4 regions of the Pantoea sp. PvP021 genome follow, and region 1 is predicted to be linked to each of the others. Evidence: riboswitches for the same ligand, from Rfam matches in the RefSeq annotation. Region 1 holds a riboswitch; each other region holds the start of a gene.
What was found. A riboswitch is a leader RNA that binds a small molecule or an ion and turns the genes downstream of it on or off. The one in region 1 is predicted to bind thiamine pyrophosphate.
Positions count from the first base shown of each region.

Region 2: linked by a shared signal. The riboswitch ahead of thiB (thiamine ABC transporter substrate binding subunit) and the one ahead of thiC (phosphomethylpyrimidine synthase ThiC) in region 1 are both predicted to bind thiamine pyrophosphate.
Region 3: linked by a shared signal. The riboswitch ahead of ACVKSX_RS11070 (TenA family protein) and the one ahead of thiC (phosphomethylpyrimidine synthase ThiC) in region 1 are both predicted to bind thiamine pyrophosphate.
Region 4: linked by a shared signal. The riboswitch ahead of ACVKSX_RS09910 (FAD-dependent oxidoreductase) and the one ahead of thiC (phosphomethylpyrimidine synthase ThiC) in region 1 are both predicted to bind thiamine pyrophosphate.

Region 1 covers NZ_JBSRXX010000016.1:5,485-13,226, forward strand. The annotation lists gene nfi (deoxyribonuclease V) at 1-397, opposite strand, end outside; gene hemE (uroporphyrinogen decarboxylase) at 400-1,467, opposite strand; gene nudC (NAD(+) diphosphatase) at 1,508-2,278, opposite strand; gene ACVKSX_RS23505 (Rsd/AlgQ family anti-sigma factor) at 2,368-2,874, shown strand; TPP riboswitch at 3,027-3,127, shown strand; gene thiC (phosphomethylpyrimidine synthase ThiC) at 3,215-5,137, shown strand; gene thiE (thiamine phosphate synthase) at 5,140-5,766, shown strand; gene ACVKSX_RS23520 (aminotransferase-like domain-containing protein) at 5,961-7,415, opposite strand; gene ACVKSX_RS23525 (DUF1127 domain-containing protein) at 7,590-7,742, shown strand, end outside.
Region 2 covers NZ_JBSRXX010000009.1:112-7,853, reverse strand. The annotation lists gene polB (DNA polymerase II) at 1-263, opposite strand, end outside; gene ACVKSX_RS19145 (DedA family protein) at 432-1,196, shown strand; gene thiQ (thiamine ABC transporter ATP-binding protein ThiQ) at 1,202-1,903, opposite strand; gene thiP (thiamine/thiamine pyrophosphate ABC transporter permease ThiP) at 1,887-3,497, opposite strand; gene thiB (thiamine ABC transporter substrate binding subunit) at 3,473-4,459, opposite strand; TPP riboswitch at 4,506-4,608, opposite strand; gene sgrR (HTH-type transcriptional regulator SgrR) at 4,644-6,305, opposite strand; gene ACVKSX_RS19120 (MFS transporter) at 6,559-7,737, shown strand.
Region 3 covers NZ_JBSRXX010000002.1:407,051-414,792, reverse strand. The annotation lists gene ACVKSX_RS11095 (DUF1479 domain-containing protein) at 1-61, shown strand, start outside; gene ACVKSX_RS11090 (DeoR/GlpR family DNA-binding transcription regulator) at 138-887, shown strand; gene ACVKSX_RS11085 (LacI family DNA-binding transcriptional regulator) at 884-1,903, opposite strand; gene ascF (PTS cellobiose/arbutin/salicin transporter subunit IIBC) at 2,160-3,626, shown strand; gene ACVKSX_RS11075 (6-phospho-beta-glucosidase) at 3,663-5,093, shown strand; TPP riboswitch at 5,200-5,302, shown strand; gene ACVKSX_RS11070 (TenA family protein) at 5,371-6,072, shown strand; gene ACVKSX_RS11065 (ABC transporter ATP-binding protein) at 6,069-6,809, shown strand; gene ACVKSX_RS11060 (ABC transporter permease) at 6,806-7,567, shown strand; gene ACVKSX_RS11055 (ABC transporter substrate-binding protein) at 7,591-7,742, shown strand, end outside.
Region 4 covers NZ_JBSRXX010000002.1:171,821-179,562, forward strand. The annotation lists gene ACVKSX_RS09895 (HesA/MoeB/ThiF family protein) at 1-859, opposite strand, end outside; gene ACVKSX_RS09900 (thiazole synthase) at 869-1,627, opposite strand; gene thiS (sulfur carrier protein ThiS) at 1,630-1,827, opposite strand; gene ACVKSX_RS09910 (FAD-dependent oxidoreductase) at 1,817-2,755, opposite strand; TPP riboswitch at 2,887-3,006, opposite strand; gene ACVKSX_RS09915 (cysteine hydrolase family protein) at 3,070-3,615, opposite strand; gene ACVKSX_RS09920 (ArsR/SmtB family transcription factor) at 3,860-4,174, opposite strand; gene ACVKSX_RS09925 (alkene reductase) at 4,191-5,309, opposite strand; gene ACVKSX_RS09930 (hypothetical protein) at 5,578-6,465, opposite strand; gene ACVKSX_RS09935 (P-loop NTPase family protein) at 6,740-7,294, shown strand; gene ACVKSX_RS09940 (GFA family protein) at 7,384-7,742, opposite strand, start outside.

The DNA.
Region 1 (7,742 bases):
TTTTCGCGACACCAATGGTGGGCACATCGACCAGCAGACCAAAATGTGACGCAACGCCAAGTCGTCGTGGATGCGAAATACCGTGTCCATCCACAAACAGCAGGTCCGGCTTTTGCTCCAGCATCTGCCAGGCGGCCATCAGCGCTGGATATTCACGGAATGAGAGAAAGCCCGGAATGTAAGGCATGGTGGTCTCAACGCGTGCGATGCGATGCTCCACCAGCTTTAAGGAGGGATACTCCAGTATCACCATCGCCGCCCGGGTGATAGTGCCTTCCTGCTCAAATCCAACGTCTGCCCCGCCGATAAAGCGGGGTGGCAGCACATCAAAGTCATCTTCTCGCACCACATCAGCGGCGCGTTGTAACTGCTCAGCGCGAAGTGCGGCAATATCCATGATTACTCCTGATGCCAGGGACGTGATAAACGGTGTACCGCCTCAACAAAGACGCCCGCATTTTCCGGTGGCACATCCAGATGAATACCATGACCCAGATTAAAGACATGCCCGGTGCCCGAGCCAAAGCGCTCCAGGATCCCAGCCACTTCCTGTTCGATACGCTCAGGTGCCGCATAGAGCATAGAAGGATCCATGTTGCCCTGCAGGGCGACTTTGTCGCCCACGCGACGGCGTGCGTCATCAATATCGGTGGTCCAGTCGAGACCCAGCGCGTCACAACCGGTGGCGGCCATCGCTTCCAGCCACTGTCCGCCGCCTTTGGTGAAGAGCGTCACCGGCACGCGGCGACCGTCGTTTTCACGCAGCAGGCCATCGACAATTTTGTGCATGTAATGGAGTGAGAATTCGCGGTAATCACGACCGGTCAGCACGCCACCCCAGGTATCAAACACCATAACGGACTGCGCACCGGCGCGGATCTGAGCATTGAGATAGAGGATGACGCTGTCGGCCAGCTTATCCAGCATCGCGTGGAGCGTAGCGGGATCGGCATACATCATCTTCTTAATTTTGGTAAACGCCTTGCTGCTCCCGCCTTCCACCATATAGGTGGCCAGCGTCCACGGACTGCCAGAGAAGCCAATCAGCGGCAGGTCGCCGTTCAGGTTCTTACGGATGGTACGGACAGCATTCATCACATAGCCCAGCTCCATTTCGGGATCGGGCACCGGTAAACGCTCAACGTCAGCGCGACAGGTCACAGGGTTTGAGAAACGCGGGCCTTCGCCGGTTTCAAAGTAGAGACCCAGTCCCATCGCATCCGGAATGGTCAGGATGTCACTGAAGAGGATGGCGGCATCCAGCGGATAACGGCGCAGCGGCTGCAGGGTGACTTCACAGGCCAGCTCGGCGTTTTTACACAGCGACATAAAGTCACCCGCCTGGGCGCGTGTCGCTTTGTACTCCGGCAAATAGCGCCCGGCTTGTCGCATCATCCAGACCGGCGTGACATCAACCGGCTGACGTAACAGGGCACGCAAATAACGATCGTTCTTCAGTTCACTCATCTCAACACTCTCTCAATAACAGGCGTGTAGTGTAGCACTTTCACACTTCGGCGCGGCACAGAGCGACGGTATCTTCAATCAGGCGGCGCGCCACGGTGCCTGGCGGTGGCAGCAACGGCAGCTCATCAAAACGGAACCAGGCCGCATCCAGCAGCTCTTTACCATCGTGCTGCAGATCGCCGCTGTCATACTCCGCCATAAAGGCTGTCATCAGCGATTGCGGGAAGGGCCACGGCTGGGAGGTAACGTAACGGACGTTTTTGACGCGGATATTGCTCTCTTCCATCACTTCGCGGGCAACGGCCTGCTCCAGCGTCTCGCCCACCTCCACAAAACCCGCCAGCACGGTGTAGACCTTGTTGCGATGGCGGGCATGATTCGCCAGCAGGATTTCATCACCGCGACGGATAGCCACAATGATGCAGGGTGCGATCTGCGGATAGTAACGCTCGCGGCAATGGCTGCAGAGACAGGCAAATTCATGTTTGCTTTGGTGCATTTCATGGCCGCAATAGCCGCACCAGCGATGAGAACGGTAGAATTCCGCCAGTTGCACACCGCGACCCACCAGCTGAAACAGCGCCACATCCTGATCGATCAGCTGTCGTACTGAGAACATATCGGCAGAACGCGGCTCACAAATCAGCCAGACTTTTTCGCCCTGCCACTCACCGATGGTCCGGGCTTTACTGCCGGTCAAACCAAATTTTTCGGCGTTTCCGTGGGGTAAATCACCTTGTGGCAACCAAAGTTTCTGTTCATGGCTGACAATCCACCATCCAGCGTCTACGCTTGAGATTTCGCATTGCATTTATTTCGTCATCCTTAGCGTCAACTCGCACGCTGAAGCCCTGATGTTAAGTGTGTAGATAAACAACTATAACTCACATGGAGTTAGATATGCTTAACCAGTTAGACGTCCTGGCTGAACGCGTAGGTGGCAGTAATGAACTGGTCGATTCGTGGCTTGAAGCCCGTCGTCAGCTACTGGTGACCTATTATCACCTGGTCGGACTTAAACCAAATAAAGAGGCGCTGACGCGTCTTGATGAGCAGGCTCTGGACAACTTCTGTCACGGTCTGGTCGATTATCTTTCTGCGGGTCACTTCAGTATCTATGAACGCGTGATCAGTGAAATGAGTGGCGACAGCCCGATGATTGCCGCCGCACAGATCTATCCACCGCTGGAAGCCAATACTGAGCGTCTGATGCAGCTGTATGACGGCCACCTGCAGCAGGCAATCGACGACGAGAACTGCATGACCTTCCAGCAGGCACTCTCCGAAGTGGGTGAAGTGCTGGAAGCACGCTTTACGCTGGAAGATAAGCTGATCCAGCTGGCATGGGATAACCAGCTTGTCCCCCCGCCGGTTGCCAATGACAGCCATATCGCGCGTCCGGCTTAATCATCATCTCCGGCAAAGGGGTTGAGATTATCCCGTAGCCCTTTTATGCTGAACAGGTTCTGAGGAGAGTGCTCCAAAGAACCTTTTTGATTTTTGCTTTGAAATATAAGGTTTTTACATCTGGCTCTGTTATCAGACACCAGCGTAAAAACAGCTTCTTGTCGGAGTGCCCAGTTGGGCTGAGACCGTTAATTCGGGATCCGCGGAACCTGATCAGGTTAGAACCTGCGAAGGGAACAAGAGTAAATATTCTCTGTATGCCAGCATGCTAACGCTGTCTATACGGTTACTCCTTCCGAACTCCGGACAAGCATCGTTCCCCCTTAACAGGATGATTGCTATGTCTGACCAAAAAACAACCCGTCGTGAACAGCGTGCCCAGGCGCAGGAATTTATTGATTCCCTGCAAAGCGGCAGTGCATTTCCCCAGTCCCGCCGCATCTGGATTACCGGCAGCCGCGAGGATATTCGCGTTCCCATGCGTGAAATCGTGCTAAGCCCGACTCACATCGGCGGCAGCAAAGAACAGCCTCTCTATGAGCAGAACGAAGCGGTACCGGTCTATGACACGGCGGGTGCCTATGGCGATCCCGCGGCACAGATCGATGTTCATCGGGGCCTGGAAAAGCTGCGCGCCCGCTGGATTGCTGAACGCGACGACAGCGAACTTCTCGAACAGAACAGCTCAGGCTATACCCAGCAGCGGCTGGCTGACGAGGGGCTGGATCATCTGCGTTTCGATCAACTGCCGACACCGCGCCGTGCCCGCGCAGGCTGCTGCGTCACGCAATTGCACTATGCCCGCCAGGGGATCATCACCCCGGAGATGGAATTTATCGCACTGCGGGAAAACATGGGCCGTGAGCGAATCCGCAGTGAGGTATTGCTGCAACAGCATCCCGGCCACAGTTTTGGCGCGCATCTGCCAGCCAGTATCACGCCCGAGTTTGTACGTCAGGAGGTCGCTGCCGGACGCGCCATTATCCCTGCCAATATCAATCACCCTGAATCGGAGCCGATGATCATTGGCCGCAACTTTCTGGTTAAGGTCAATGCCAACATCGGTAACTCGGCGGTGACCTCTTCTATTGAGGAAGAGGTGGAAAAACTGGTCTGGTCGACTCGCTGGGGTGCCGATACGGTGATGGATCTCTCTACCGGTCGTTATATTCATGAAACGCGCGAATGGATTTTGCGAAACAGCCCGGTGCCAATCGGTACAGTGCCGATTTATCAGGCGCTGGAAAAAGTGAATGGCGTGGCCGAGGCCCTGAACTGGGAAATATTCCGCGATACGCTGCTTGAGCAGGCGGAACAGGGTGTCGATTACTTCACTATCCACGCTGGCGTGCTGCTGCGTTATGTCCCGATGACGGCGAAACGTCTGACCGGAATTGTATCGCGGGGTGGATCTATCATGGCGAAATGGTGCCTGTCGCATCATCAGGAGAGCTTCCTGTATCAGCACTTCCGGGAGATTTGTGAAATCTGCGCCGCCTATGATGTCTCCCTGTCGCTGGGCGATGGCCTTCGTCCGGGTTCCATTCAGGATGCCAACGATGAGGCGCAGTTTGCCGAACTGCGTACCCTGGGCGAACTGACCCGTATTGCCTGGGAATATGACGTTCAGGTCATGATTGAAGGCCCGGGGCACGTCCCGATGCATATGATCCGCCGCAACATGACCGAACAGCTCGACCTGTGCGATGAAGCCCCCTTCTACACCCTTGGCCCGCTGACCACCGACATCGCGCCCGGCTATGACCATTTCACCTCCGGTATCGGTGCTGCCATGATTGGCTGGTTTGGTTGCGCCATGTTGTGTTACGTCACGCCCAAAGAGCATCTGGGTCTGCCGAACAAAGAGGATGTGAAGCAGGGATTGATCACCTACAAAATAGCAGCGCATGCCGCCGATCTGGCGAAAGGCCATCCGGGTGCGCAGATCCGTGATAACGCCATGTCCAAAGCGCGCTTTGAGTTCCGCTGGGAAGATCAGTTTAATCTGGCGCTGGATCCCCATACGGCGCGGGCTATGCATGATGAAACCCTGCCGCAGGAGTCGGGCAAAGTGGCCCATTTCTGCTCGATGTGTGGCCCTAAGTTCTGCTCGATGAAAATTTCACAGGAGGTGCGCGAGTTCGCAGCACGTCAGGATACGCGCGCCGAGCCCGTTGAAGTGGGCATGGCGCAGATGTCAGACCGTTTTCGTCGGCGCGGCGGTGAGCTTTATCATCCCGCCGATGCCATTAAGGAGGAGTAACGATGCCCGCATTTCCCGCTACCGCCCCGCGCCTGGGGCTTTATCCGGTGGTTGATAGCCCCGACTGGATTGAGCGCCTGCTGAAGATGGGCGTTCGTACACTGCAGCTGCGCATCAAAGATCAGCCCGATGAGGTCGCCGAGCCCGCCATCGCTCAGGCGATTGCAATGGGTAAACGCTATGACGCGCGCCTGTTTATCAATGACTACTGGCAGCTGGCGATAAAGCATCAGGCTTATGGCGTGCATCTGGGTCAGGAGGATCTCGATGTCGCCGATCTTGCCCGGATTCATCAGGCAGGATTGCGTCTGGGGCTCTCCACCCATGACGATGCTGAACTGGACCGCGCACTGGCAATCCAGCCCTCTTACATCGCGCTTGGACATATTTTCCCGACGCAGACCAAAGAGATGCCTTCTGCGCCGCAGGGCATTGAACAGCTGAAGCGGCATCTGACGCGCCTGACGCATATCCCCACCGTGGCAATTGGCGGTATTTCGATTGCTCGGGCACCTGACGTGCTGGCAACCGGCGTAGGGAGTATTGCGGTGGTGAGTGCGATTACCCAGGCAGATGACTGGCGTGAAGCAACACGTACTTTGCTGGCGCTGGCAGAGCTTCACCAATAAGGATTTGTGGAAGCTGTCCCGCATAGCGGCTGCAAAACCAGTAACGCCAGCGTTTCTGCCGGGAAAGCGGTGCGCAAAAGCGTAAGTTGCCGCTGGCGTGCTCTGATCCAAAACCTTAACGTGGCCTCCGTCAGGTTAAGGTTATCTGACCAGGGCCGGTTCCCTCCTCTTGCCGGCCCTGCTTCTTCTTTTCGCTATGCGAGAGTTGAAGCTGAAATCTGCGTTTCATGCTGGCACGAGAGCATGGCGCGTTCGACGGCTGCACCCACCAGCGCCAGCGCCTTTTCAGTCTGCTCGTTGATCGGCAGCCCGTAGTTTAAGCGCAGACAGTTACGGTATTTACCCGAGGCCGAAAAGAGTGAGCCTACGGCTATCTGAATTTTTGACTCGCGCAATTCGCGGTTGAGCCGGACCGCATCAAACGCTTCGGGGAGTTCTATCCACATCAGAAAACCGCCCTGAGGACGGGAAACGCAGATGCCGCAGGGAAAGTAGTGGCGCACCCAGCAGCTAAAGGTTTCATAGTTACGATGATAGATTTGCCGCATCCGGCGCAGATGGGGCTGATAATGGCCCTGGCGGATAAACTCGGAGACCGCATGCTGAGGCTGTGTGGCGGTGGAACCTGTGACGATATATTTCATGTGCAGTACACGGTCGCGATAGCGGCCGGGTGCAACCCAGCCGACACGCAAACCTGGCGCCAGCGTTTTGGAAAAGGAGCTGCACAGCAGAACCCGGCCATCGAGATCCAGCGCTTTAATGGTCGCTGGGCGCGGATATTCCCAGGCTAACTCACCATAAACATCATCTTCAATGACCGCCGCGTCAAACCGCTGCGCCAGTGCCAGCAATGCCCGCTTACGCGGCTCAGGCATGATAAATCCCAGCGGATTATTACAGTTCGGCACAACAACGACTGCTTTAATCGGCCATTGATCAAACGCCAGTTCCAGCGCTTCCAGGCTGATGCCGGTTACCGCATCGGTCGGGATCTCGATGGCACGAATGCCAAAGCCGCGCAGGGTTTGCATGATCCCGTGAAAAGAAGGCGACTCAACGGCAATGATATCGCCCGGCTCGCAGACCGCACGCACGGCTACCGATAACGCTTCATGGCAGCCGGTGGTAATAACAATGTCATCGGCGGTGAGCTGGCAACCGCTATCTATCGCCAGTCGTGCAACCTGTTGCCGCAGTGCGAGAACACCATAGAGGTTGTCATAATTGAGCAGCGCGATGTCCTGCTTCTGAGCCTGTCGGCTGAAGGCTTTCCACAGCGGCTTAAGCGTCGGTTGGGTCAGATCGGGCATGCCGCTTCCCAGCTGCAACACATCATCTTCCAGACGGCTGTTAATCAGCTCCAGCACCGCATCCCACTGCGTTACTTCAACCGGCCGCTGTGCGGGACGGGTCAGCGCAGGCATCGGGGGCGTCGCCTTACGCGAGGCCACAAAATAGCCAGAGCGCGACTGCGGCGTAATCATCTGCTTCTCTTCCAGCAGATGATAAGCCTGCTGCACGGTGCTGATACTGACGCCATGTTCGGCACTCAGACTGCGTACCGAGGGCAGGCGCTCACCACTGCGATATAAACCTTGTTCGATACGCTGAGCCAGCAGCGTGGCCAGATGTTCATATCGCGTCATTGTATTTCCTCTGACTCAGTAGCTGAGCATTAACCGGTACAGTTATGCCTCTTTTTTACCATTCAGATCGCCATTACCGCAATCTGTATGTTAAAGAAAGGTGATTTTTGCGTCTGTATCATACAGAGCGATCCGCTGAGAATAGTCCTCAGACAATTCACTGAGGGCACTATCATGGGATACGACGAGAATCGCGCAGCTAAACCGTTTACAGGCACGCCTTACCAGTTGGTTCGCTATCTTTGGCGCAGTTATAAACGCTGGCAGCTGAGGCGTGAGACGCGCGTCATCCTGTCGAAGCTGAGTGACAGTCAGCTGAAAGACATT
Region 2 (7,742 bases), on a different contig from region 1:
TTCTGCTGGCAGTAGAGGCCGAAAACCGGGCGACGCCGAAAATCTTTCAGCGCCAGCGACTGAATCCGAAACTGACGTTCATCTTTCAGTAATTCGCTGACCTGCGCCTGAAATTCCTCAGGAATAAACGCGACGGACTCCTGCACCGGCAGCACCACGCGCTGCGCGCCCGCATCGGTCGCGAGCCAGAGGATAATTTCGGTGCCATGCGGGCTGTCGCGCCAGTGGCGGGTGAGCAGAAAACCTGCACGGGGCATATTCAGATGTTCTCCGGACTCAGCATTTCAGGATGAGAAAACCGCTTCAGTATAACATGGATATTTATACAGTTCCCGCCACCCGCTTTTGTCAACATTGTCCTACAATTCTTGCCTTGACGCTGTGTGGCTGGCTCAGGACAATCCAGCCTTCTGCTTTTACTTAGGATGATTATGGAAGCCTGGATTCAACAACTGATTACGCAGTCCCTGGAGTGGGCGCTGTTTGCCGTTGCGCTGGTGACGTTTCTTGAGTCGCTGGCGCTGGTCGGGCTGTTGCTGCCAGGTACGGTGATGATGGCCAGTCTGGGCGCGCTGGTCGGCAGTGGCGAACTTGGCCTTTACCCGGCCTGGGCGGCGGGCTTTGCGGGCTGCCTGATTGGTGACTGGGTTTCCTACGGCATCGGCTGGAAATTTCAGGGGCCGCTGCATCGCTGGAAGTATCTGCAAAAGTATAAAGGCCTGCTGGATAAAACCGAGCACGCCCTGCATCAGCACAGCATGTTTACGATTCTGGTCGGACGCTTTGTTGGCCCCACGCGTCCGCTGATCCCGCTGGCGGCCGGTATGCTGGAGCTGCCGGTGCGTAAATTCCTGCCGCCGAACATTATCGGCTGCATTCTCTGGCCGCCGCTCTATCTGCTGCCCGGTATTCTGGCGGGTGTGGCGATCGATGTGCCCAAAGCCGCGCAGGGCGGCAGCTTTAAATGGCTGTTACTCGGCGCAGCACTGCTGATCTGGCTGGGTGTCTGGTTATGCTGGCGCTGGTGGCGCAGCGGCAAGAGTCGCGACTGGGCATCGGCCTGGCTGCCGCCTGAGCGCCTGCGCTGGGCAGGGCCGCTGGGGCTGGTGATTGCCGTCGCGGCTTTCGTCGGTATTCAGTTCCATCCGATGATGCCCATTTTCCGTCATCTGCTGTGGCAGGTTTTCTTCGCCTGAATCGCTTAACGACGCGGGATGCCGAGCACGTCGGCCTCCCGCGTGTCGCCCGACAGTAACTGTCGGGTCTCGCCATCCCAGTAAACCCGGCCATCCACAATCACCACGCTGCGCGGCGCAATCTGCTGGGCATCTTCCAGACTGTGCGACACCATCAGCAGCGTGATGCTGCGCGCTTCACACACCGAACGCACCAGTTGCAGCATCTCTCCGCGCAGCGCGGGATCCAGCGCAGAAAAAGGCTCATCCAGCAGCAGCACCGGACGGTCACGTAGCAGACAGCGTGCCAGCGCCACGCGCTGTCGCTGTCCGCCTGACAGCTCGCCCGGCAGGCGCGTCAGCAGATCGCCTAATCCCACCTGATCGGCCAGCGCTGCAAGCTGCTGGCGCTGCCCGGCGCTCAGCTTCAGTCCGGGGTGCAATCCCAGCGCCATGTTCTGCTGCACGCTGAGGTGCGGAAACAGGTTGTTCTCCTGAAACAGCATCGAAACCGGCCGTCTGGCCGGCACGCTGTGGGTGTGCTCCTGGCCGTCAATCATCAGGGTGCCCTGTTTCACCGGCAGGAAACCGGCAATCAGGCTCAGCAGGGTGCTTTTACCGGCCCCGCTGGGGCCGAGGATCGCGATGCGCTCGCCGCGGGTGGCTTTGAGACTAAAGCGCATCGGCAGATGCTGATAAAGGTACGTGAGGTTATTCAGTGTCAGCATGGCGGCCTGGTAATTTTTCCATCAGGGTGAACAGCAACAAACAGAGCAGCAGCAGCAGCAGCGCGGTCACTGCACCGTCAGCACCGCGATAGGCACCGATCTGTTGATAAAGGTAGAACGGCAGGGTGCGGAAATCGGCAGTACCAAACAGCGCCACCACGCCAAAATCACCGATCGACAGCACGCAGGCAAAGGCCAGCGCCTGGGCCAGCGGACGTTTCAGCGCCCGCAGTTCAATCAGCCGCAGCCGGTTCCAGCCGTGGATATCCAGCGAATCACAGAGTCTGCCGTAACGCTCCGCGACGTCACGCATCGGGTTCTCCAGCACTTTCAGCGCATAGGGAATGGCGATCAGCGCATTGGTGAAGATCACCAGCCCGTCCGCCGACGCCGGCAGACCAATGGTGGCGTTAAACAACAGGAAAAAGCCGGTGGCGAGCACGATGCCTGGCATCGCCAGAATCAGCATGCCGCTGGTGTCGATAAGGGTTGCCGCCGCCGGGCGCTGACGCAGGCGCAGCTCGCGGCTGCTCCACAGCAGCATCATGGTCAGCACCACACAGAGCAGACCGGCGCCGGTGGCGATGCGCAGTGAGGTAAACGTCGCCTGCCAGAGTGCAGGCTGCGCCAGCGCGCCGCGCAGTCCGCCGTGCAGACCATCGATGATGACCGCCGCCAGCGGGGGCAGCAGCAGGATCAGCGCCAGCAGGATCAGCAGCGCATCAACCAGCTGCGCCCCGCGCGAATCCTGCGGATCGCGCCAGCCATTCAGCTGGCTGGTTCCGGCGGGAATCGCTTTGCTGAAGCGCTGGCTGAGCAGCACCAGCGTCACGCAGCAGCCAAGTTGGATCAGCGCCAGCAGTGCAGCGCGCCCCGGATCGTAGTCATAACTCAGCGCCTGGAAAATCGCCAGCTCGATGGTCGTCGCCTGCGGGCCGCCGCCCAGTGAGAGCACGGTAGCAAAGCTGGCGAAACAGAGCATGAAGATCAGCGCGCCGGTCGGCAGCAGCTGACGCCGCAGCCATGGCCACTCCAGCAGACGAAAATGGTGCCAGCCGCGCAGGTCGAGCTGTGCCGCCAGCTGACGCTGTTCCGCCGGAATGCTCTCCAGCGCCTGCAGCATCAGGCGGGTCGCCAGCGGCAGGTTAAAGAAGACGTGCGCCAGCAAAATGCCCGACAGACCGTAGGGAGAGAAGTGGTAATCAATCCCTGCCAGCTGGCACAGCTGCGCCAGCCAGCCGACACGACCATAGACGGTGAGCAGACCAAATACCGCCACCAGCACCGGCAGTACCAGGGTCATGGCGCACAGACGCAGCAGCAGCTGACGGCCAGGGAAACGGCGTCGATAGAGCGCGCGCGCCAGCGGTATCGCCGGCAGCAGCGACAACAGCGCGGAGAGCAGCGCCTGACCAAAAGAGAAGGCGATAACGTGATGCAGGTAATCATCCTGCAGCACGCTGCGCCAGTCATTCTCTGGCGCGGCGCTCCAGAGTGCACCGAAGGCCAGCAGCGCCACGCTGATTAACAGCAGCGTGGCGAGCGAACCGGGGATAAGCCAGCGCGGCATCAGCGGCTGACGGCGCGTTGCCACTGGCTGATCCAGCCTGAACGCTGGCTGGCAACCTCTTCCGGCGAGAACTGCAGGGCGGTGGCGGGCACAGTGAGCGCGCTAAAACCGGCAGGCAGCGGCGTGTCGATTACCGGGTACATCCAGTTACCGGTCGGGATAGTGCGCTGGAAGTCGGGTGACACCATAAACTTCATGAATTGCTGTGCCAGCGCCGGCTGTTTGCTGCTGGCTAACTGCGCGGCAACTTCAACCTGCAGATAGTGGCCCTCTGCAAACGGCGCGGCGGCATAGTTCTCTTTTTTCTCTTCGATGATGTGGTAAGCCGGTGAGGTGGTGTAGCTCAGCACCAGATCGCCTTCGCCCTTGAGGAACAGGCCATAGGCTTCACTCCAGCCTTTGGTCACCGTCACGGTTTTCTGCGCCAGCTTTTGCCACGCCTGCGGTGCCTGATCGCCATAGACTTTCTGCATCCACAACAGCAGACCTAAGCCGGGGGTGCTGGTACGGGGATCTTCGTAGATCACCCGCCACTTCTCCGGGCTGTCGACCAGCTCTTTCAGGCTTTTTGGCGGATTCTTCAGCCGGGTTTTGTCATAGACAAACGCGAAGTAGCCATAATCAAACGGCACGAAAGTGGTGTTGTGCCAGCCGCCGGGCAGTTTTAATGTCGAGGAATCGACCTGACTTTCGGCAAACAGACCGGTTTTCTGCGCCGCCTGTACCAGATTGTTATCCAGCCCCAGTACCAGATCGGCTTTGCTGTTTTTCCCTTCCATGCGCACGCGGTTCAGCAGCGACACGCCATCTTCCAGCGTGACGAATTTCAGCTCGCAGTTGCACTGCGCCTCGAAGGCTTTTTTAACCGCCGGGCCAGGGCCCCAGTCAGCGGAGAAGGAGTCGTAGGTGTAGACCGTGAGAACCGGCTTAGCCGCCAGAACGGGGGCGGAGAGTAACAGCAGCACCGGCAGAACTTTGTTTAACACTTTGCGCTCCTTCAGGAGAATAGGGGATGAGTCGCAAAGGATCTGAGCACAGAGGCCTCCCAAATCCCTACGTCGGTATTAACCGAATCAGGTTCGACGGGTATCTCTCAGCTGCTTGCTGGTGACAGGCGGCACCCCGTTGAGAACGTCACATTCTAGTCATTTCAGCGCCGGGGCGAAAGCCTCACAGCGCGGGTGGCGCGAACCAGGCGGATTTAAAATCAAACCAGCCCAGCGTATTCATCCGAACGCCGCGCATGCTGCGCTGACCTTCAAGCAGCAGCCAGTGGTGAAACAGCGGATGAAGACCCGCTTCTTCGACTAACTGTTTACTCCATTCGGCCAGCGGCAGCGTTTTCTCGCGCCAGCGGGCCGCATCGCTGTGCCAGTCGATCGGCAGACAGTGATGCAGCAACGGGATCTCATAAAGCTGCGCAAACAGAGAGTAATTCAGCGGCAGGGTAAAGTTCACGCTGCCAAGCCAGATATCACTTTCCGCTTCGCCCTGATACCAGCTTTCGTAGCTGATCTCGCGGGTCTCCAGCGTGACGCCATGCTCTGCCAGCAGCGGACGCAGCGCGTTAGCGATGCCTTCATGCTCCACGTGCTGGCTGTACCAGGTCAGCGTCAGGTGGGTTAAGCCGGGCGGTTTTTCCACTGGCGTCAGGTCGCGCCGGTGATGCCAGCGCGGCAGCAGGCCATACGCCGGAAACCAGTAGCGCTGGTAGCCGACACCGGCGTGATTGAGCAGGGCGATAGGATTAAACAGGTAGCTGACCCAGCGCCGGACCGCCTCGTTGCGTCCCTGTTCTGAACGCTGGTCGAACAGCAGATAGTAGCAGCCCTCTTCAAGACGGCTCTCCTCCTGAACCTCATCGGCTCCGTCGCCCTGCAGGCGGACACCGGCATAGACCAGCTCATCGCTGATGTCGGGCAGTACCCAGATAGAGACATCATCAATCAGGGCGCGAAAACCAAAATAGTCATCAAACGCTTCGATCTTCAGCTGACTCTCCTGATTGCGGATCACCCGGTAAGGACCGGTGCCAACGGGCTGGCGGGCAAAATCGTGCAGCGTCGGCCATTCGCGCGGCAGGATCATCGCACTGACGCTGCCCAGCAGCCAGGGCAACCCTTCATCGGGCTGGCTTAAGCGGATATCCAGCGTCCAGGGCGCGGGCGAGTCGATCTGCTCGATATGGGAAAAGAGCGGATGAGGGCGCTGACGCTCAAGCGTGGCCAGCACATCCTCCATCTCCAGTTCTCTGCCGTGATGAAAGCGAATCGCCGGACGCAGAAAGAAGCGCCAGTGAAGCGGGGAAGTCTGCTGCCAGTGGTGCGCAATATCGGGCTCGATTTCCCCGTTTTCCTCATTTATCCGCGTCAGGCCGTTGAAAATCTGTCGCGCAATGTGGGTTTCGGAGCGCCGCAGCGGCGAACCGGGCAGCAGATTGAGCAGCGGACGATAGTAGAGCACCCGCAGGATATGCTTGCCCTGACGGAAACTGCGGCCCAGATGCGCGGCGATCATCTGCCGTACCTGATTTTTATCGCCCACCAGCTGGACCAGCTGATCGATGCGATCCTGCTCCAGCAAATCCTCGGCACGTTGCTGCTGCAAAGCCAGTCCGGTATAGCAGAAGGTAAGCTGTGAACGCTTGCCGCGTCCGGCTTCCGCCTGCCAGATTAGCCAGCCCGCGGCCTGCATCCGGTTGAGCAGATTGCGCATATGGCGGCGCGAGCAGTGCAGCAGGTCAGCCAGTTCGCTAAGGGTAATCTCCTGCGTTTGCCCCTGACAGCTCTGCCACAGGCGAATGAACTGCTGCTTCAGACGTGATGAGGACATAAAAGAGGAACTCCCGATGAAAAGCGCTCTGTTTTTCTTGCCCTATTTTAAGAGCAAACTTTACGTTATGGGAAGAGCGGGAGGCATTCAGCACTGAATGGCGTTCGACCCTGACTTCGCTGTTCAGCGGAGTGCTTTTCTGAGTAGGGTGCATTTACACCGCCAGCAGATGATCTCTGCTGGCTTTTTTCATGTTGCGCGGTATCGTCTACCCTTCTTTTTCCCCTCTGTTTGTTCTGTAAGGGATTTCGGTATGAAATCGCTGTTAACGCGGCAGCGCCGCATCAATCCGGTTTACCTCGCTTTTATGGTCGCCTCGTTCATGCTGGGCATCGCGGGCGCACTGCAGGCGCCGACGCTCAGCCTGTTTCTGACGCGCGAGGTGCAGGCGCGGCCCTTCTGGGTCGGACTGTTTTTCACCATCAATGCGGTGGCCGGTATCGTGGTGAGCATGCTGGTGGCAAAGCGTTCTGACAGCGTCGGCGATCGTCGTCATATCATTCTCTTTTGCTGCCTGATGGCGCTGGTCAATGCGCTGCTGTTTGCTTTTACCCGCCACTATCTGACCTTGCTGACGCTGGGCGTGCTGCTGTCGGCGCTGGCCAGCGTCTCGATGCCTCAGCTGTTTGCGCTGGCGCGGGAATATGCCGATCAGTCGGCGCGTGAAGCGGTGATGTTCAGTTCGGTGATGCGTGCGCAGCTGTCGCTGGCGTGGGTGATTGGGCCGCCGCTCTCCTTCGCGCTGGCGCTGAACTACGGCTTTGTAACGCTATTTATGGTGGCCGCCGCGCTGTTTCTGATCTGTATCCTGCTGGTCTGGTTCACCGTGCCGTCGGTGCCACGTTCGCAGCCCCTGATGCAAAGCGGCGGGCTGCCGCTAAGTGGCTGGCGCGATCGGGATGTGCGTTTACTGTTCCTGGCCTCAGTCGCGATGTGGACCTGCAACACTATGTATATCATCGATATGCCGCTCTATATCAGCACCACGCTGGGCCTGCCCGAGAAGCTGGCCGGTCTGCTGATGGGGACGGCGGCGGGGCTGGAGATCCCGGTGATGCTGCTGGCCGGACATTACGCGCGGCGTATCGGCAAGCGCCGGTTAATGCTGATCGCGGTGGCGGCTGGCGTACTGTTTTATCTGGGGCTGGTGCTGTTCAATTCCCGCACGTCGCTGATGGTGTTGCAGCTGTTTAACGCGGTGTTTGTCGGGATTATTGCTGGCATAGGGATGCTGTGGTTTCAGGATCTGATGCCAGGACGGCCTGGTGCAGCGACCACCATGTTCACCAACTCGATCTCGACCGGCATGATTCTGGCTGGTGTTATTCAGGGCACGCTGAGTGAGCGACTGGGACATGAGGCGGTTTACTGGCTGGCATTCGGGCTGGCTATTGTGGCGCTGGTGATGTCGGCACGGGTGCGCGACGTATAAAGAAG
Region 3 (7,742 bases), on a different contig from region 1:
CCAGCGTTTTACGCTGCAGGATCTCAATCTTAACGGACGCCGGTCGCTGGATTTGTCCTGATCCCAATCCCGCGTTGTACACCAGCGCGGGATATCCCTGTTACACTGGAGCTTCTTTTTTTCTGCGAAACGCAATTATGAACCCGCGACATCATCAGATTATTCAACTGGTTAATAGCCGGGGCAGCGTAACGGTCAGCGAACTGGCGCAGCTTACCGGGGTTTCTGAAGTGACGGTGCGGCAGGATCTCACGCTGCTGGAACGCGACCGGTTGCTGCGGCGGGTTCACGGTTCCGCGCTGGCGCTGGACAGCGATAACGTCGGCACCCGCATGAATACCCGCTATCCCATCAAGCAGGCGCTGGCACGACATGCGGCCAGCCTGGTTCAGGCGGGTGAATCGGTGTTCATCGAAGGCGGCAGCACCAATGCGCTGCTGGCGCGTGCGCTGGCTGACCGCGCCGATCTTACGCTGATTACCGTCAGTCACTATATTGCCCAGCTTCTTCGGGAAGCCACTTGTGAGGTGATTGTGCTCGGTGGCCTGCTGCAGAAAAGCAGTGAGTCAGTAGTCGGCCCGCTGACGCGGTATTCCATCCAGCAGGTTCATTTTCATCGGGCATTTGTTGGCGTGGATGGCTGGCATCCGGAGACCGGTTTTACCGGCCGCAACATGCTGCGCTGTGATGTGGTGGATGCCGTGCTGGCGAAAGGCGCTGAGAGCTATGCCCTGACAGACGCCTCCAAGTTTGGTCAGATTCACCCCTATCCGCTCTCATCCGGTTATCAGGTCGGGCATGTGATTACCGATGAGACGCTGGATGCGGCGACGGTAGCGCAGCTCAGGGAACAGGCGATAGAGGTGATACAGATCGCCGCAGGTTAAGCAGAACGGCCGGGGCCTTTAGTAACGGAGCCCCGCAGCATCAGGCTGGCCGTGAAAGGTGCCTGAGTATGCCAGTCTCCGCCATCCAGCATGGTCAGCAGGCGGTTAATCGTCTCATCGATCATCTCGGTGACCGGCAGTTTCATGCTGGATAACGACGGCGTGATGAAGGGCGCCAGCGGAATATCATCGAAGCCAATCACCGAAACCTGCCCGGGTACCGCGATGTTGCATTCAGTCAGACGTTTGATGGCACCAATCGCCATCTCATCATTACTCGCCACCAGCGCGCTGAATGTCACCCTGCGTTCCAGCAGCTGGTCCACGGCCGCCATACCGCTCTGCGCCGTCCATTTACCGGTCACGATTCGCCGGGAATCGGCTTCAATGCCCTGTGCGGTCAGCGCAGCGTGATAGCCGGAAAGCCGCTCCACGCCGGTCGGCGAATCGAGCGAACCGGTGATAAACGCGATCTCGCGATGCCCCTGATTCAGCAGATGGCTCACCGCCGCAGCGCTGCTGGCATGCTGATCGCTGTAAATGCAGTAGCTATGGTTGACGCGCAGCCGCCGGTTGATCACCAGTATCGGCTGTTTGTGCCGGGAGATAATCGCATCCAGCGCGTCAATGCTCAGGAAGCGCGGATAGATAATAATGCCGTCACAGCGCAGATCGAGCAGAAACTGTATCGCCGCCTCTTCCTGCTCAGCGGTGTGTTTGCCGTCCGCCAGAATCAGCTGGCGGCCCTGCTGCTCCAGTATGCGCGCGGAGTGTGCCATTAGTTCAGTGAAGTAGCTGCCGCTGTAGAGCGTATTGGTGATCACCAGTCCAATGGTCTGAGAGGTTTTTGTCGCCAGGTTGCGCGCCAGCAGATTGGGCCGGTATCCGGTTTCGGCAATCGCCTTCAGTACTTTTTCGCGCTTTTCCTGCCCGACATAGCCATTGCCCGAGAGCACACGTGACACTGTCGCTTTTGAGACGCCCGCCCTGTTTGCCACTTCCTGAATCGTTGCCATGGTGATGCTCCTTTGCTGCGTCGTCCTGCAGTCTACCTAAGCCTCTCAATCTTGGAAATATTTACCCCGCCTTAGTATGAAGTTACCTGGCAGCATCAGGTGATGGAGTTCACAAAAAAGAGATCTTGATGATTTTGACGCTTGTCGGCGCTGTGAAAGCACTTCATGATTTTGTGAAACCGGTTTCCTATTTGCCTGTCCGCAGGCGCAAAAACATAAAAACTTTGACCGATTTACCCTACAGAGAAGAGCGATCATGCCCAGAAATTATGCCGAGGTGTCACGCGCCATCGTCGATGCGCTAGGCGGCCTCACCAATATCGAAGCCGTAACCCACTGCATGACCCGCCTGCGGTTTGTGTTGAAAGATGAAAACCAGGTCGACTATCCCCGGCTCAAGGCGATCAATGGCGTTATGGGCGTGGTGCACAACGACACTCAATGCCAGGTGATCATTGGTAACAACGTGTCACAGGCTTATCAGGCGGTGCTGGAGCTGGGATCGCCCGCAGCGACATCGACTGCACCCGTAAAACGTAAAATCACGCTGCGAGGCATCGGCGCCGGTATTCTTGATGCGCTGGTGGGCACCATGTCGCCGCTGATTCCGGCCATTATTGGCGGGTCAATGGTTAAGCTGCTGGCGATGATCCTGGATATGGCGGGCGTGTTTGAGAAAGGCTCATCAACGCTGGTCATCCTCAACGTGATTGGCGATGGCGCATTCTTCTTCCTGCCGATCATGGTGGCCGCCTCTGCGGCGCTGAAATTCAAAACGAACATGTCGCTGGCGATCGCCATTGCCGGTGTACTGGTTCATCCCAACTTTGTTGAACTGATGGCGAAAGCGGCACAGGGTCAGGCGGTGGAATTTGCTTACATCCCGGTGACCGCGGTGAAATATACCTACACCGTAATCCCGGCGCTGGTGATGACCTGGATCCTGTCGCACATCGAGCGCGGCGTGGATCGTATTACCCCTGCCGTCACTAAAAACTTCCTGAAACCGATGCTGATTGTGCTGATTGCGGCACCCATCGCGATTGTGCTGATTGGTCCGATTGGTATCTGGATCGGCAGCGGCATCTCCGCGCTGGTCTACACCGTGCATGGCTATCTTGGCTGGCTTTCCGTCGCGATTATGGGCGCAATCTGGCCGCTGCTGGTGATGACCGGGATGCATCGGGTGTTCACCCCCACCATCATCCAGACCATTGCCGAAACCGGCAAAGAGGGCATGGTGATGCCGTCAGAGATTGGTGCCAACCTCTCGCTGGGGGGATCGTCGCTGGCGGTGGCGTTCCGGACCAAAAACCGTGAACTGCGCCAGACCGCGCTGGCAGCGGCGGCATCAGCGATTATTGCCGGCATTTCAGAACCGGCGCTGTATGGCGTTGCGGTCCGTTTAAAACGACCGCTGATCGCCTGTCTGATCAGTGGTTTTATCTGTGGCGCGGTCGCGGGCATTGGCGGGCTGGCCAGCCACTCCATGGCCTCTCCCGGCCTGTTTACCAGCGTACAGTTCTTCGATCCCACCAATCCCATGAGTATTGTCTGGGTCGGTGCGGTCATGGTGTTGTCTGTGGTGCTGTCATTTGTGCTGACGCTGCTGTTAGGTTTTGAAGATATTCCTGAAACCGAGCCCGAAACCAACACCGCACCCGAAAGCGCAACGCAACCTGCGCCCGTTACCGAACGCGCTAACGCGATTAATAGCCACTAAAGGAAAGGGTCACGCTGACCCGGAAAAGAGGATTGCATGTCTGATTCAAGGTTTCCGCAAGGATTTTTATGGGGCGGCGCACTGGCCGCCAACCAGAGTGAAGGCGGCTTTCGTGAAGGCGGAAAGGGCTTAACCACCGTCGACATGATTCCACATGGCCTGCACCGTATGCCGGTCAAACTCGGTCTGGAAAAGCGTTTTACCCTGCGTGACGATGAATTTTATCCCAGCCATGAAGCCATCGATTTTTATCACCGCTATCCGGAAGACATTGCGCTGATGGCGGAGATGGGGTTCAGCGTGTTCCGCACGTCGATTGCCTGGAGCCGTCTCTATCCCAATGGCGATGAACTGACGCCCAATCCGCAAGGCATCGCCTTTTACCGCGCGGTCTTTGAGGAGTGCCGGAAATATAATATCGAACCGCTGGTCACGCTCTGTCACTTTGATGTGCCGATGCATCTGGTGACTGAATATGGCTCGTGGCGCAATCGCAAAATGGTCGACTTTTTTGCCCGCTATGCCCGCAGCTGCTTTGAGGCGTTTGATGGCCTGGTGAAATACTGGCTGACCTTCAATGAGATTAATATCCTGCTGCACAGCCCCTTTTCCGGCGCCGGTCTGGTGTTCGAACCCGGTGAGAACAAGGATCAGGTAAAGTATCAGGCGGCCCATCATGAACTGGTCGCCAGCGCGCTGGTGACGCGCATCGCGCATGAAGTGAATCCGATGAACCAGGTCGGCTGCATGCTGGCAGGCGGCAACTTCTATCCCTGGTCGAGCAAGCCGGAAGATGTCTGGGCTGCGCTGGAAAAGGATCGCGAAAACCTGTTCTTTATTGACGTGCAGGCGCGTGGGGCCTATCCGGCCTACGCCGCCCGCGTATTCCGTGAAAAAGGTGTGACGCTTGAGATCGCTGACGGCGATGACGACATTCTGAAAAACAGCGTCGATTTTGTCTCGTTCAGCTACTACGCCTCACGTTGCGCCTCGGCCGAGATGAACGAGCAGAACAGCAGCGCCGCCAATGTGGTGAAATCCCTGACCAATCCCCATGTACCGCGCAGTGAGTGGGGCTGGGGTATCGATCCGCTCGGCTTACGCATCACGATGAATATGATGTATGACCGCTATCAGAAGCCGCTGTTTCTGGTGGAGAATGGCCTGGGCGCGCGCGATGAGATCGAATCAAATGGCGAGATCAACGATGATTACCGCATCAGCTATCTGCGCGAACATATCCGCGCCATGGGCGACGCGATCGAGGATGGCGTGCCAGTGATGGGTTACACCAGCTGGGGCTGTATCGATCTGGTTGCCGCCTCAACGGGTGAAATGAGCAAGCGCTACGGATTTGTCTATGTTGACCGCGACGACCTGGGTAACGGCACGCTGGCGCGCACGCGGAAGAAATCCTTCTGGTGGTACAAAAAAGTCATTGCCAGTAATGGTGCGGATCTTGAGTGACAACGTCACTTAAAAGCTATCGTCATGCTGTTACTGGCGCGACAGCAACGCCGGAACAGAACGCTTATTTCTGCCGTTGTACTCCGGCAGTAATTATCGTATAACCAATGTCTCCGAGGGGTGTCCTGTAATGGGCTGAGATGGCGTAAGCCGAACCCTTTGAACCTGATCTGGGTCATGCCAGCGAAGGGACGGGTCGGCAGATTTTCTGCGTCATCTCCTGCAACATTCCCTGTTCCAGACCGTATGCCCGGATCTCCCTGTTACTGGAGATCCTATGTCACATCCGCTTTTCGACACCGGCTTTTATGGTCGTCTGCGCCAGCAGGCGGGCAGTCAATGGCACGCCTATATCGGGCACGATTTTGTGCGGCAACTCGGTCAGGGCACCCTGCCATCCGCCGCCTTCCGCCACTATCTCACCCAGGATTTTCTGTTTCTGCTGCACTTCGCCCGTGCCTGGGGCTTGCTGATCAGCAAACTTTCCGAGCCAGCAGCCTTACGCAGCGCAACGGCATCGCTTAACGCCATCGTCAGCGAACTGCCACTTCACCTGGCTTACTGCCAGCAATGGGGTATCAGCGAGGCGGCTATGGCGAGTGAACCCGAGGCAGTGGAAACGCTCAACTACACCCGCTACGTGCTGGACGTGGGTCACACCGGGGATGCGCTGGAGCTGCTGACCGCGCTGATGCCGTGCGTTGCCGGTTACGCTGAAATTGGCCTGACACTACTGCATGATCCCGCAACCCGCTTTGAGGGGAACCCTTACGCGGCATGGATAGAAAATTACGGCGACGAAGCCTATCTGGCTGGCGTTCGCTCCTCACTTTCACTGTTTGAAACCCTGGCCCGGCAGCGCGCCGGTGAACACCGGTTTAACCCGCTGGCGGAGATTTTTACCACTGCAACCCGGCTGGAAGCCGCTTTCTGGCAGATGGGTCTCAACCATGCTGCCGCCCAGCGGATCAGCTCATGAACCTGCCGTGCCATCCGGTGCCGCCAGGCATTTCAATTCGCCAGCTCAGCCTGAATTATGGCCAGCAGCCACTCTTCAGCCAGCTTGATCTGGAGATCGCGGGCGGTGCTTTTACCGCTTTACTGGGTGCCAGCGGCGTCGGAAAAAGCAGCCTGATGCGGGTCATTGCTGGTCTGACGCCACCCACCGCCGGGCAGGTCAGCGGCAGCGACGGCCTGCCACTGACCGGACGCATCGCCTGGATGGGGCAACAGGATCTGCTCTATCCGTGGCTCACGGTTGAACAAAATGTCTGTCTCGCCAGCCGCCTGAGAGGTGAAAGGGCCGATCGCGACTGGGCGCAGCATCTGATGATGCGGGTAGGTCTGAGCCATTCTGCAAATGCGCGACCCGCGACTCTTTCTGGCGGGATGCGTCAGCGCGCCGCGCTGGCCCGCACCCTCTACACCCGTCAGCCCGTTGTGCTGATGGATGAGCCCTTCTCCGCACTGGATGCCCTCACCCGCGCTCAGATCCAGACGCTGGCCGCAGAAGTGCTGGTCGGACACACCGTGCTACTGATTACCCATGACGCCGCCGAAGCCTGTCGGCTCAGTCACCACATGCTGGTGATCGGTTCTGCGGGAATTGAAACCTGCCCGCCCCTGGCGGGTCAGCCACCGCGGGCTGCAGACGACATACAGGTATTGCAGAGTCAGGCCGCATTGCTGAAGCAGCTGAGCAGGATTGCGGGATGAGATTACACAAAGGTTTTGCCAGTCTTCACCGTGGAGTGATGCTGTTTGCCGGACTGATTGCGCTGTGGTGGCTCGCCACACTGAGTTCGGTTCCGGCCTTTCTGCTGCCCTCACCCGCTGCGGTCACCATCGCACTGTGGCAAAACGCAGGTTATCTCGGCCATCACACTTTGATTACCCTGACCGAGATCGTCAGCGGCATGGCCCTCGGCGTGCTGCTGGGGAGCGTGCTGGCGCTGGGCATGACCTTTTCACCGTGGCTGCAGCGCTGGATGATGCCGCTGGTGATCACCAGCCAGGCGATTCCGGTTTTTGCCCTGGCGCCGCTGCTGGTGCTCTGGTTTGGTTTCGGCATGGGCGCCAAAGTCGCGATGGCCGTCCTGGTAATCTTCTTCCCGGTGACCTCCGCCTTTTTTGATGGCCTGCGTCGCGTCACGCCCGGCTATCTCGATCTGGCTCGCACGCTGGGCGCATCACCTGCAGCGCAACTGCGCCATGTCCGGCTGTTAGCCGCGCTGCCCGCCCTGGGCTCAGGATTGCGGATGGCGGCAGCCGTCGCGCCAATAGGCGCAATCATCGGTGAATGGGTCGGCTCGGCCGAGGGGCTGGGCTACGTGATGCTGAATGCCAACGCCCGGATGCAGAGCGACCTCTGTTTCGCCGCCTTGTTTATTCTGGTGCTGATGACGCTGGCCCTGTGGCTGACCCTCGACAACCTGCTGCGCCGCCTGATTACCTGGGCACCCGAGACACATTAATGACTAAACCAATGAGAAAACCCATGACAAAAATGCCTCTGTTTACCCTGCTGTTCAGCGCCACCTTAGCCACACAGGCTCAGGCGATGGAGAAACTGACACTGGTGCTCGACTGGTATATCAATCCCGATCATGCGCCAATTATGGTGGCCCAGCAGACCGGCGCGTTTGCGGC
Region 4 (7,742 bases), on a different contig from region 1:
GATTGACCGGCGGTTGCCAGGCCGCTATCTGCTGCGGCAGAATTCGCACCACCCGCTCGGCCACACTGACCGGTGCCTCTTCCAGGCTGCGCAACTCCACTATGCAATCATCCTCCATCAGCATGGCCCGATCGATAAAGGGCGTGCCGGGCGCGTCAGGTTCAGGTGCGTCATCAAAACGAAACTGCCTGATATGCCAGTCAACAAAGTCACAGTGGATCATGCAGCCGAGCGGCGATGGCGTTAGTTTTAACAATACGCTCAGCGCCATCTGTGCCTGCATTGCGCCCAGCGTCGCTACCGCCGGTCCCATTACGCCTGCCGTATTGCAGTTACCCGAGGCCGTGGGCAGCTGCGGGAACAGCGCGCGATAGCCAGGCGCACCGCCACAGAATCCGCCAACATAGCCTTTGCGTCCCAGCACCGAGGCGCAGATCAGCGGCAGGCCTGCCGGATAACAGACATCGGAGAGCTGATAAGTAATAGCGAAGTTATCCGCCGCATCCACCACCAGATCGATTCCCTCCAGCGCCTGCGGCAGTTGACTGGCGCTTAGCGCGTGTGGATGCGCCTCAACGTGGCAGTCAGGATTGCGCTGCGCCAGCGCACGCTGAGCGCAAAATACTTTCTGCTGGCCCACATCGTCGACGCCAAACAGCGTCTGCCGGTGGAGGTTGTGCAGTTCAACCCGATCGCCATCGTAAAGACGGATAAATCCCACACCCGCGCCTGCCAGTAACGGCAGCAGCGTCGCACTAAGCCCGCCCGCCCCCACCACCAGCACCTTTGCCCTGCTCAGCCGCTGCTGCCCCGCTTCACCAATCTCTGGCAACATCGTCTGTCGCTGATAACGCTCCATCGCTGCTCCTTAACTGAATTGTGCCAGACCAAAAATAGGCGTAGAGGCAGACGCCATGTCGCGCTGCTCCATCAATCCCGCCTGAAACGCTTCGTGTCCGCCGTGGATCGCAGCAGCAAAGGCACCGGCCATGCGCACCGGATCGCGCGCTTTTGCCACCGCCGTGTTGAGCAGCACGCCATCAAAACCCATCTCCATCGCCTGAGCCGCCTGGCCAGGTGCGCCAATGCCCGCATCAATAATCAACGGCACATCTTTAAACCACGCACGCATAGCGCGCAGCCCCTCGATATTACGCAGCCCCTGGCCGGAGCCGATCGGCGCGCCCCAGGGCATCAGCACTTCACAGCCCGCTTCCAGCAATTTTTCGCCGACAATCAGATCTTCCGTAGTGTAGGGAAACACCTGGAACCCGTCAGCGCAGAGAATCCGTGCGGCCTCAACCAGGGCAAAAGGATCGGGCTGCAGCGTGTCGGCATGGCCAATCACCTCCAGCTTGATCCACGGTGTGTCGAACAGTTCACGCGCCATCTGCGCCGTCGTCACCGCCTCTTTCACCGTGTGGCAGCCTGCCGTATTCGGCAGAATACGTTTGTTGAGCTGTTGCAGCAGCGTGCGGAAAGCGCCGCCTTCACTGCCTTCCCGCCGCAGGCTGACGGTAATAATCTCCGCGCCTGACGCGTTGATCGCCTGATGCAGAATGTCCGGTGACGGATAACCGGCCGTGCCGAGCAGAAATCGGGATTGCGGAGTAAATTGATAGAACATGGTTAACCTCCCTGCATCGGTGACAGGATTTCGAGCTGGTTGCCCGCCTCAAGTTGCTGGCTGGCATAGCGGCTACGCGGTACAAACTCCCCGTTCAGCGCGGTGGCGACGGTCCGCGGATCGATCTGCTGCTCCGCCATAAGCTCCGCCAGCGTCGTTGCGCCGGTTTCAATCGTGCGTCCATTCAGTTCAACGCGCATGAGTTATCTCCTGAGTCAGTTGCAGCATAAGTTTTTCAGCCATGATCGGGGCCAGCAAAAAGCCGTGGCGGTACAGGCCGTTAAGTGAGAAACGGCCATTTTCGTAGCGGACTTCCGGCAGGTTCTGCCGGTAAGCAGGACGCAGACCGGTGCCGCTCTCCACGATCCGCGCTTCGGCAAGCGCCGGATGCAGGCTGTAAGCGGCGCTGAGCAATTCCATCATCGCCCGGGCGCTGATCGGGCTGCTGTCGTGGCTTTCCACCATGGTGGCTCCCAGCATGAAGTGGCCCCCGGCACGCGGCACCAGATAGCAGGGAAAGCGCGGGTGCAGCAGCCGGACAGGACGGGAGAGTTGTACGTCGGATGTGTGCAGGATCACCATTTCGCCCCGCACGGCGCGCAGGGCGGGCTGCCGATCGGTGGCGTGGATGCCACGGCAGTCGATGATTTTGCCGCCGGGTTTACCGCTGTGAAAGGGGACGCCAGCCTGTTGCAGTTTGTCGCGCAGTTGCTGCAAGGCGCGGCGCGGATCGAGATGCGCCTCTGCGGCGAAAAACAGGCCGCGGGCAAAGCGGTTTTCCAGTGCGGGTTCAATGTCACCGGGAGAGACCCACTGATGCTGCTGCGTCATGCTGGCGAAGCGCGTCAGTTCGCGGCTGTCACGCGGCGGAGCAACCACCAGCGTGCCCTGCTGTTCCACGCCATCAACGCGTTTCGCCCACCAGCTGGCCGCGTGCTGGCCCCATTCGATCACCTGTGGCGGTGCGCTTTCTGCTTCACACCAGGGCGCGAGCATGCCGCCCGCCCAGTGCGAGGCCGCACGGCAGTCAGGCTGAGTAATAACTTCGACCGTTTCTCCCCGCTCCAGCAGCAGCGTGGCGACACAAAGCCCGGCAACGCCGCTGCCGAGCACCGACCAGCGGCTCATGGTGTCCACCGGACAGGAAAAGAAAGATTCAGGATGAGATTTTTCAATTTGGCCTCGTTATCCGTTAACGAAGACCCGTGATACAGAGGGAAAAGGCAGGAACGTTGCGAATGCGCCCCTGCGGCAAGTATCTGATGAGATACCCGTCTTCCTACGCCAGTATCAACTGGGTCAGGTTCTAAGGGTCGCTAAGCCGCGCGGTGCGCTATTAGCCTCTCAGTCTCTCTGGCGAGACTCCCCTGACGGGTTTAGTTGTAAGTTAAGCAGACAGCTTCGTCAAGCAGACTGCATGGAACCGGGTCAGAAAATCGGACTTAACCGGCAGAACCGAAATGCCAGTCAGTTGCGGTTGCCAGCGTCACAAAGGGGCCCGCCAGCGTCTGGTTGTGATGCGCAATAATCTTCTCCGCAGAGAGGTAGGGATTATCGACGGTGGTGTGCGCATCGGAAATCAGTACGACGTTAAAACCCAGCTCCGGGGCTGCCCGACAGGTAGTATCAACGCAGAACTCCGTTTTCATCCCCGCAATCACCAGTTGCTTAATGCCCTTTTGCCTCAGCTGAAGCTGCAGGCCAGTATCCCTGAAACAGCTGGGATATCTTTTGGTGAAGACGACATCACTCTGCGGGTTAACCTGCAATTCCGGGATCAGGCGCGTCAGCGGGCTTTGCTCATTAAAAGGGGAATCATCAGGGCCGATATGGCGTGCGAAAAAGAGGGGGACGGCAGAAGCCCGAGCTTTAGTAATGAGAAGTGAGATGGTCGACAAGATCGAATTTGCGGCGAAGGGAGCCTCGGGACCATTAAAAAGGCCATGCTGCATGTCGATAATTAAAAGTGCACTTTCAGATGTAACCATGACGTGTCTCCATTCAGTTTTAAGAACGGAGAACAGCTCCCCGTCCGGTTCGGCGGGGAGTGAGAATCAGTTGTGTCAGGTGCCTGTCACAGAGTCGCTCACGCCGCCGCCAGAGGCGGTGGTGGTGACGGTTGTGAAAGACAGAACTGACATAAACATTTTCTGACCCTGAGTTAATGCGTTCGGTGAAGTCACCCTCAGAAGGATGGCGCTGACATCTACATTACCCTGTACGCCGTCGCTTTTAAAGCGCCTGCAGCGATTGGGTTACCGCATCGGTTATTTCACGAATGCGCGGTTCGGCGCGGCGATAGTAAGTCCATTTCCCGACTTTGCTGGCTTCAACCAGCCCCGCATTGTGAAGTGCTTTCAGGCATAACGAGGTGGCGGGCTGTGATAAGCCCGCCTTGTCCTGTATGAGGCTGGCACAGACGCCATACTGATCGAAGGGATAGAGCTGGGTATAGCCCGCAAACGCTTCGTCAGGATTTTTAAGCCACTTCAGCACTGCCACTCTGGTCGGGTTGGACAGTAACTTCAGGGCATTTTCGGGGGACATGCCGCCTCACAGAATATCAGGATGGATAAAATGGATAGTCAGTATAGCCTTTCTCAGTGCCGCCATACAGGGAGGCGTGATCGACCTCATTCAGCGGATATCCTGATTTAATCCGCGCGGGCAAATCGGGATTAGCGATAAATGAGCGGCCAAAACCAAACAGATCGCCCCAGCCTTTTTCCAGCACATGCTGCGCTTTTTCAGCCGTGTAGCGACCCGAGTAGATGATCGGAGAGCGGAATGTTTCCCGCAGCGCGACACGGAAGCTCTCTGGCATCTCCGGGCTGTTGTCCCAGTCGGCTTCAGCAATGGAGAGATAGCCAACTTCCAGCTCGTTCAGCAGGGCTGCTGCGCGGATGTAGGTCGCGTGTGGATCACTTTCAACCAGACCGAGATAGACGCGCTCTTCGTCGGTACTGGTAAACAGAGGCGCAAATCTGACGCCAACGCGGTGGCTGCCAAATACCGAGCTGACCGCCTCAACGACTTCTCGCAGGAAGCGCAGACGATTCTCAGCAGAGCCGCCATATTCATCCGTACGGAAGTTGGTGTGCTCAGAAATAAACTGGTTAATCAGATACCCGTTGGCGGAATGCAGTTCCACACCGTCGAAACCGGCCGCTTTGGCATTCTCCGCCGCGCGTCGGTAAAGCTCTACAATCTCTTTAACTTCCGATGTAGTCAGTGCGCGTGGCTCGCTGGGTGCGGTCAATATGCCGGCGTCGGGTCCGGTTTCAATAAATACCCGGACGTTATCGGCTGCGATGGCTGAAGGGGCAACGGGTGCCTGCTTGCCCGGCTGCAGTTCATTATGCGACACGCGGCCAACATGCCAGAGCTGGCAGAAAATCGTGGCCCCTTGCTGATGTACTGCCTCTGTAACCTTTTTCCAGCCTGCGATCTGCGCTTCGCTGTGGATCCCCGGCGTCCATGCATAGCCCTGCCCGCGAGGCTCAATCTGGGTGCCTTCGGTGATCATCAGTCCCGCGCTGGAACGCTGGCGGTAGTACTCCACCATCATCTCGCCGGGAATGTTGCCCGGTTGTTCACTGCGGCAACGCGTCAGTGGCGGCAGTACAATGCGGTTACGAAGCTGAAGGTCGCCCAGACTCAAGGGGGTAAAAAGTGACGGCATGACAAAAAATCCTCTGATGTGTGAAGAGGCGACATTATATTTACACATTTAAATTTGTAAATGTGTAATCTGTGCTTTTTGTCCAGGGCGGTATCGGTGGTTTCTGGCAGAGGGTCACTATCAGGGTGGAGTGCTGACAGCGCGTGGGATTAACAGTCTCTCAGCGCAGCGCCTGACTGCGTAACGTCAGGAGGAGATCCTGCAGACGCCGCTTTCAGGCAAATTGCTTCGCCGGGACGGAGGTGCTGCCTGCAGGATCATAAGAACATTAAGAAGCGTATTTTTCAGTGAACGCCTGCCACTGCTGGCGATAAACCTCCAGTTGACTGAGTGCGCCATCAATCGAGGGCTGTGCTTTGTTGTCAGGATTCGGCGTGGCACGAATCAAATCGGCAAAGGTGCTGAAGACAGAGTCCATATCACGGCCCGACTTCATGGCTTCCATCATCCCGGCCAGCTCCACCTGTGGCCGTGCGGTTGCGCTCATAACCTGGCTTAGATAGTCACGTGCGCTCTCCTGCATGTCGCGTGTTCCATGACGTATGGCTAACGCCAGCGTATCCTGTGCTCCCAGCAACGTCTGACGTTCACGAATGGCGACTTTGACGCTTATCATCTCATCAGCAATCTTATTCGCCTGCTTCTGGTTATCGCCGGAGACATATTTTTCTATCAGTTTATGGAGCTTAGACTGCGTCAGGGTCAGCGCCATGGCTTCCGAGGTATCCGAATTATCATACTGATTACGGCCCACACGGCCTTCAGCCAGCACCTCATGGAGTGCAGCGGCAAACTCATCCATAGCGGTCTGCGTATTAGCAGCCGTCATACTCAGAAGCGGAGTAAATGTTCTGGCGTCCCAGCTGGTGTAAGGATCGTTGAATAACGCATATCCGAGGTTAACGGACGGTCCCTGACCGGATGACTTTGTCTTTGCCAGTTCCTCTGAATTTTTAGCCTGCTGCTCTGCCGTAATGGGCTCAGCGATAGCCTGCACCAGGCGCGCTCTTGCCTCGGATGAGATCACCACCACACTGGCAGGTAATTCTTTTCCGGTAATAGTTTCTTTAGTCGTGTTCTCAGATCTGTTTGTTACGGTGAGCGTGGCTAAATATCCTCTTGCCACCTCTGTTGTCACGCCATTGATTAACCCCATAATGCCCTCTACGGTTTGATTGGTTGAACAATTTATCGGCAAAATGTAACCAATCTTTACCGAAATCTTATTGCTGCCTGGGTTAAGACGTCTCAGGGCAAGTCTGGCTATCATCGCCGCTGCGGCCTGACTTTGATCCAGAAAAGGTTCAGAATCCCCAGGCTGACCAGCCAACGGCTCCCGGCAGCGTTTCAGACTTTACGGAATGCACAGGAAAGTTTCAGAGCAGTACGCATTTATCCATTTCAGACAGGGTTAATTCAGAGGAAACGTTGTGAATAGTGCACTTCCATTAGACGCGCTTGGGCCACGCATTTGTATTATGGGTCCATCGAACAGCGGAAAATCGACCTTAGCTGAGGCCATTGCTCGCAAAACAGATCTACCAGCAGTTCATCTGGATCAGCTTCACCATATTCAGGACAGTCAATGGGTGCCCAGAGCACCGGCAGAATTTCTTCGTTTGCATGCTGAGGCGGTGAGTCAGGAAAGATGGGTGATGGAGGGTAATTACACCAAATGCATTGAAGAACGATTCGCGCGTGCCACAGGCTTAATTCTGCTGGATGTAAAAGTGACAGTGGCACTTCTGCGCTACATTCGCAGATGTTATTCATCCACGCCGCGTATTGGCGGCCTGGGGATGGGCAGAGAGCCGATGAGCATGGAGATGCTGAAATATATTATCCGTACTGCCCCGCAAAATCGAAAGCGCCATAAAAAGCTTTACGACCAGGTCAGACTGCCAAAACTTCTGCTTCCTTCTCCCCGCGATGTTAAAGCCTGTTCTGACTACTGGGGATTACAGCTAACGAATAATGATCGATGAATACAGGCTGCCGGAATAACGTCTGTTTTCCGTTAATAGGGTCGCTTTGACTCAGTAACTTTTTGAATAACAAAGAAGCATCACTGCCATCAATCAAAAAGCATTAAGCTCGTCAGAAGAGAGTCCAGCGATTCTACCGGCCCGGCATGATTTGTCTCGGAACGGATTGTGTCCCAGGGCATGGCGTCATCAGTACAATAATCACCAGTGCACTGCATATCGGCAGGCTCACTGAGTAAACCAACCGGAAGCCAGATATAAGGCCTGCCACGCAACCGGTTAGGCACTGTGGAGCCACAGCTGGCGCAAAAATCGTTGCGATAACCGGTGGGTTTGCGCCATGACGCGATCTGGCTCTCACCAGAAACCCAGCTAAAGTCACTCTCTTTTACGATCGTTGCCAGGTTATAGCCGGTTCCGCTCTGTTTTCTGCACAAAGAACAGTGAC